DNA from 3 places in the Pseudoalteromonas aliena SW19 genome. Region 3 is predicted to be linked to each of the others. Evidence: predicted binding sites of a transcription regulator. Region 3 holds the regulator's gene; each other region holds the start of a gene.
The links. Region 3 encodes sigma-54, which starts transcription at its own class of promoters, with help from an activator protein. Its sites were predicted from a motif close to GTTGGCACGNNNNTNGNNT; they were not measured.
Positions count from the first base shown of each region.

Region 1 (2,276 bases), on a different contig from region 3:
GCTTGCACAAAGGCTGGCGAATATGAGTGGTTTGATTATTTTTATGAGTGACATAGCTGCTTAATTTTTATTGTTAATTAACCTACACTAACAAACTCACTTTTGGAATACCAATGAATTGATTAGGCGTGCTTTTAAGGCTTATTTCTTTGTGTAACTTGTTTGTGTCATTATAAATATTCAGTAAAGATTATTGGTTAAGTAATTTTTGAATTCGATTAATGAAATTTGTCTATTTTGATCTTTATCCCAGATCACAAACATACTCAGTAGATGTGGTTGAGGCTCAAGTTCGTCATAAGTTAAGTAACCGCTTTTATTAATGTCGAGGTGATCAAAACGTTGTTTTACATCAAGTGCGGAGGCATTAAAGCTCAACAGTATTAAAATGCTCGTAATAAAGGGGAGTATCTTCATGGTATTCCTTCCAAAAGATTATTAGTAATTTAAAAAAGTAGGTAAAGCATTTGCCATAATTTAACTCCCAACAATAAATCCTTTTACACATTCCCTCAGGGATTATGGCAAATGCTTTAATTCACTTTACTTGATAAAACCTTAAGTAAAACTTAACCTGTTAAGGTTTAAAGCTTCCAAACTCACTTTTAGAGATCATGTCATCATCATTGTTGTCTAAATCAGCAAATTGTTTCATCACTACTTTATCTTGCGTTGCTTCACTAATTGATATTTTACCATCCATGTCTTTATCTAAATGGGCAAAACGCACATTCGTTGGTGATGCCAAAGCAGTGGCACTCACTGCTAAAAAAATTAATGAAAAAGCAGCTATAAGTTGTTTCATAATCACATTCCTTATTAAATGAGCTTATTGGATAAATTGTTTAAATTCGTTTAGTGACAATTGACCATCTTGATTTGTGTCTATTTGCGAAAAATTTTCATGCAATACGGCATCTTCACCTGCTTCAGCTTCGCTCAATGTACCGTTACTATCTTTATCAAGTTCGTTAAAAGTCGCGTGAACATCCATAGCGTACGCGTTAGCAGCCAATAGACTTAATGCTAGTAATGATGAAGTTACTAAAATACGGTTGTTCATAATTATTTCCTTATTGCATATAGTAATTACCCTTAATACAAAAAGGGTGCCAGTAATTATTTTAGCTAATTTTCAATTGGTTAGGTTTTAAAGGCACAATAGATAAGAAAAAATTACTGACTCTAATGTAATTTTTGTGTGCTTGTTACTGCACAATTTTATGAGTTTGAGCGTGGTTTTATTAACGTTAAATAGACACATATATAAATAATCTGAACTCTGGATAATAAATCTATCTCGAGCGGCTATTTTCAGCGCTAACTGCGTTGAATTTACTTGCAATAGGCCCGCTATTGACGCGTAAATTAGCCTTGTTTCCACTGAAAATCTCTAGCTAGAGAAAATAAATTCAAATATCACCATGATTTAATACGTTAAGTAAATCTCTTAACCAGACTTCAGGTTAAGCCGATTGGTATAACTCAGTAGATTACATTGCTGCTATTTGGCGACAAGCGGCTTTATTTTACGATTAGTCGCATTAAATTCAGCGAGTGTATAAGGTAGACGCTTAATAATACCCATTGATTTAAATTAGTACGCTATTATAGCGATAAGAAAGCAGCTCAATAGCAAAGCTATCGTTATGATATCTTAAATAAAATTGGTAAAATCAGCAGCTTCACTCTAAAGGGGCTAGATGCAATGTCTGCAACCATATCTAAAAAATATCAAGCAATGCTTAACTGGCGACCTAATTTAATAGGGCAGTTTGCAATAAGTATGCTGCTTTCGTTACTCCCGCTTTCTATTGTGGTAATTGTTTTTTTAAATGCGCTTAACAAACAGTTGGCTGCTACTCAAAGTATTGTCAGTAATAACTACCAAGTAACCAAATCGTTCAATATTTTAAAACAAGAGCTCAATAGCCTTGAGCGTGCCACTAGGCAAAATTGGGTGTTAAAAAGTGAATCGCTCGATAAACTCATTGTCGATAAATGGCAATCATCCCTGCAAAGTATTGATGAACTGAAGTTGATTAATTCCGATCGTGATTACACTCAGCAGTGGCAGCACTTATTTACCGTTTTACAAGCCGCACATGTTGAACTTATTGATGAAAAACAACAGCAAGCAGAATTGTTTTTGCCAGTAAGTGATCTTGTCGCCGAGCTGACCTTATGGCTGCGAGATAAAAACGAAGCGCAAATTACCAGTAACCAAAACGAACTAACAAGCTTGCAAGCGTCATTTATCAATTGGTTGGTGGCAC
Region 1 covers NZ_AQGU01000024.1:106,477-108,752, forward strand. Annotated here, with positions in the region: gene PALI_RS05470 (amidohydrolase) at 1-54, opposite strand, end outside; gene PALI_RS05475 (EF-hand domain-containing protein) at 181-417, opposite strand; gene PALI_RS05480 (hypothetical protein) at 578-805, opposite strand; gene PALI_RS05485 (EF-hand domain-containing protein) at 830-1,063, opposite strand; gene PALI_RS05490 (sensor histidine kinase) at 1,709-2,276, shown strand, end outside.
Region 1: PALI_RS05485 (EF-hand domain-containing protein) is a predicted target of sigma-54. The motif match lies at 1,099-1,117, and genes of this name have one in related genera.

Region 2 (2,276 bases), on a different contig from region 3:
TCCCTACAGAGCGCGCATTAGAGCTGCAACCTGTGATACGCGGCATCTTAATGACGCTTGAAGAGACTCTCGCCCCTAATAGAGAGTTTGAAGCAAGCCAGAGTAAGCGTGTATTTAGAATAATGGCCAGCGATTACGCTGCCAGCACCCTTGCCCCTAAGCTGCTAAGTAAATTGCACGAAGAAGCGCCTGATACAACCTTAGACATACTCACGCCAAGTGATGTTACCTTTCATGACGTTGAAAATGGTAAAGTAGATATGGCAATCAACCGCTTTGAAAATCTACCGCAATCGTTTCATCACAAACGTATTTGGAAAGATAGCTTTTGCTGCTTAGTAAAAGCCGATAATCCAATAATTGAAAACTTCAGTCTTGATAGCTATTTAAAAGCACGTCATATATGGGTGAGTAAAACTGGTTTTGGCGTCGGTGTGGGTATGGATCCAAAAGACGTACAAAAATTAGGTTGGGTTGACGAAGCACTCGCACACTTTGGTAAGCACCGTAATATTGCTACGTTTACACGTAATTACCATGTAGCAATTCATTTAGCAAAAGAGAAAAACCTGATTGCGACTCTACCATCTAAAGCCGCAAATATTTACCTAGACGATGCTGGTCTTAAAATTTTAGAACCTCCTTTTCCTATTCCGCCCTTTGAGCTTGACATGATCTGGAGCCCACTTTTACACAGAGATGCTAGCCATATTTGGCTACGTCAAAAAGTAGCCGAGGTGGCAGAAGAGCTAAAATAACTTTATTACACGATCCCTTGTAAAAATTGCTAGGCTAATTTAAAAAACAATTAGCCTTTTTACTAAAAAATAAAAATAAACATTTAAAATCATTAAGTTAAAAAACAAACTTTATGGAACGGCCTTTGCTTCAGTTAAATAGAAGTTTACATTCATTTAATTAAAGAGGTCATTATGAACACCCATCAAGGAACAGAAGTAAATCATATTACAGACATCATCCAAGTAATGAACAGTGGCATCGACTTTTATGCAAAGGCTCAAGAAAAAATTGAAGACCCGGCAATTGGTGCACTTTTTCAGCGTATGATTGACGCACGAAAAGTAAGCGTTGAACGCCTGCAACCTTATGCTATTAACGAAAAAGGTGAGCGTGAGGATGGTTCTTCATTTGCTATTGAGGCACGCCGTGCTTATACCGCGTTACTCACTACATTTAGCTCAAACAACGACAGCATATATGTAAAAGAGCTTGAGGAGGTTGAAGATAAAACACTCGCAGAAATTAAATCAGCAATGGATAAACCACAACCTGCTGATTGTGAAGCGGCACTAGCTAAAACCTTGCTAACAATGCAAAGCTGTCATGCAGAAATGAGTCGCATGCAAAAAAATTAGTCATTGCTAAAATATAATTAAACCTAGGCCGTGTTGACCTTTCGTGATTAATTTTGCAGCAGACTGTTTGGTATTTAGGCAAGGCAGCGCCTATGTAGTGTGGTTATTCCCCATAAATAGGCGATAACGCAGCATAAATGCCAAACATGCGCTGCCCTTTGGGTTCTTTCTAGGGACGATTAACTCTTTGTTGCTCGGTTTTTACTTAGCCCACTAGGTTACAAACCTCGCGCCGCGATTTAATCGCCCCTAGATTGAACAAATTTCAATCCACAAAGATCAACACGCCCTAGTACGATTGGGTTTAATTATTCAATCTAAGCCTAACGTTAGATAAATTTATTATCTAACATTCAGATTATTTATCCTCGGTGGTAAAACATCAACTGTTTTGCCACTTTCCCGCCAATTTTCATCTCACTTAATAGCCTTAAAATACTTTTTTTTCATTTTTTTTGATTTAAATTTTTTTCGTCACATCTTTGTAAAAATAGCGTTCTATTATTAACCCCACCAATCTGGACTAGACCAGAAAACATGAGGTTCATTTAATGATAAAACGACACGCAATAGCAACGGCAGTATTACTGTGTACCAGCCCGTTATTCATCACTTGTAATGCCATAGCTCAAAACGCAACATTTGTAGGTACGGTAAAAGATAACAAAACACATTTATCAGGTGCGTTAATTAGCATTGTAGGCACTGATAAAAGTACGGTTACCAACTATCAAGGCCAATTTGAACTACCTAAGCTTGATGCGGGTAGTTATCAATTAAAAGTATCTTACTTAGGGTATCAACCTTATTTAATTGATATAAATATCGCAGAAGATGAGGTAAAAAAACTAAAACCAATCACCCTCTTCGCAGTAACGAACGACAATGCTATTGAAGAAA
Region 2 covers NZ_AQGU01000025.1:768,330-770,605, forward strand. Annotated here, with positions in the region: gene PALI_RS08940 (LysR family transcriptional regulator) at 1-758, shown strand, start outside; gene PALI_RS08945 (ferritin-like domain-containing protein) at 933-1,376, shown strand; gene PALI_RS08950 (TonB-dependent receptor) at 1,928-2,276, shown strand, end outside.
Region 2: PALI_RS08945 (ferritin-like domain-containing protein) is a predicted target of sigma-54. The motif match lies at 871-889, and genes of this name have one in related genera.

Region 3 (2,276 bases):
ACATGAGGCAATCACTACAGCTGCGCATGGGCCAGCAACTTACAATGACTCCACAGTTGCAACAAGCTATTCGTTTGTTGCAACTCAGTACATTGGATCTCCAGCAAGAAATACAAGAAGCGCTCGACAGCAACCCACTTTTAGAGGTTGAGGAGCAAGACTATTCTGAAGACGCTGCAGGTAAAAATGAACAAAAAGCAGACACCGATGATATAACTGTTAGCGCATCTGCCGACGATGCTCCAAGCGAATACGAACAAGACAGCGGCGAAGCACTTGCTAAAGATACGGTAAGTGACGACATGGCGATGGATGTTAGCTGGGACGAGTACATGAGCGCAGCTCCAGCCTCTTCATCAGGTCCAATGCCTGAAGACGAGTCTATATACCAAGGTGCATCAACGGAAACGCTCCACGAGTATTTAATGTGGCAACTTCAACTAACGCCATTTAGCCCTACTGATGAAGCGATTGCGATTGCTATTGTGGAAGCCGTAGATGATTCAGGCATTTTAACACTAAGTTGTGAAGAGATTCTCGAAAGCTTCAACCAAGAAAACGAAGATGATAATGAAGTTGAACTTGATGAAATAGAAGCTGTTTTAAAACGCATTCAATTATTTGATCCGGTCGGTATAGCAGCGCGTAGTTTACAAGAGTGTTTGTGCATTCAGCTTAATCAGTTTGATAAAGAAACACCCTATATTAATGAAACAAAAATGATTTTAACCGAGCACATAGACTTATTAGCAGCTCGCGACTATCGTACATTAATGAAAAAAACGAAGCTCAAAGAAGAAGAGCTTAAAGAAGTAATGACACTCATCCATACGCTAAACCCAAAGCCTGCAGATACTATTGTTAGGGAAGAGTCTGAGTATGTAATTCCTGATGTGTCAGTGAAAAAAATTAAAGGCCGCTGGGTTGTTGAACTAAATCCAGATAGCATGCCAAAAATTCGCGTAAACAGCCAATATGCTGCGATGTCTCGCACTGTTAAATCAAGCGGTGATAGCCAGTTTATACGCTCGCATTTACAAGAAGCTAAATGGTTTATTAAAAGCTTAGAAAGTAGAAACGATACATTATTAAAAGTAACTAACTGTATTGTTAAGCAGCAGCAAGGCTTTTTTGAACATGGTCCTGAGGCCATGAAACCTATGGTTTTAAATGATGTTGCTGAAATGGTGGAAATGCACGAATCAACTATTTCGCGTGTAACCACTCAAAAGTATATGCATACACCTCGGGGGATATTTGAGCTTAAATACTTTTTCTCAAGTCATGTAAGTACCGAAAATGGCGGTGAATGCTCATCTACAGCAATACGTGCACTTATCAGAAAATTAATCGCTGCAGAAAACTCAGCAAAACCATTGAGTGATAGCAAAATAGCGGATATATTGGCTGAGCAAGGAATTAAAGTAGCGAGACGTACAATCGCAAAATATCGCGAATCTCTGGCTATTCCACCGTCAAATCAGCGAAAAAGTCTGATTTAAGACGCAAACAAAGAGGGTAATGCTTATGCAACTAAACTTAACTGGTCGTCACGTAGAATTAACTGATTCACTAAGAGACTATATAAATACCAAATTTGCGAAGCTAGAAAGACACTCTGATCATATTAATAATGTTCATGTCATTCTTGATGTAGAAAAACTAAGCCAAAAAGCAGAAGCAACAATACATGTAAGTGGTGCTGAGTTATTTGCCTCAACTGAGCATCAAGACATGTACGCTGCCATCGATTCGTTGATTGATAAGCTCGATCGCCAAGTAATTAAACACAAAGAGAAGCTTGCTCGACACTAATATGATGAAATTAAGCTCACTTATATGCCAGGACTGCAGCAAAGCTGCGGTCCTTTTTAATAGCAAAAAAAGAATTTTAGAGTTTATCAGCGAACTTGCTCACGATAAGCTTCCGTACCTTTCTCAACAAGATATTCTTAGCGCTTTACTAAGTAGAGAAAAGCTAGGCAGTACTGGTATAGGTAGAGGCATAGCGATCCCTCACGGGCGCATGAGCGGTGCACAAGAGCCCTTAGCCTTAGTACTCGTTAGTGAAACACCTATTAGCTTTGATGCAATTGATAATCGTCCCGTTGATATTTTTGTTGCACTCATCGTACCAGATGGTGATAACCAGCAGCACTTAAAGACTCTGGCAACCATTGCTGATAAACTTAACGACAAAGAATTTTGTAAGCAATTGCGCAGTGCAAAAACGGATACCGAACTGTATCAAGTTATTGTTAAGCAATCGTAATTAA
Region 3 covers NZ_AQGU01000027.1:256,608-258,883, reverse strand. Annotated here, with positions in the region: gene PALI_RS14510 (RNA polymerase factor sigma-54) at 3-1,502, shown strand; gene hpf (ribosome hibernation promoting factor) at 1,528-1,815, shown strand; gene ptsN (PTS IIA-like nitrogen regulatory protein PtsN) at 1,820-2,272, shown strand.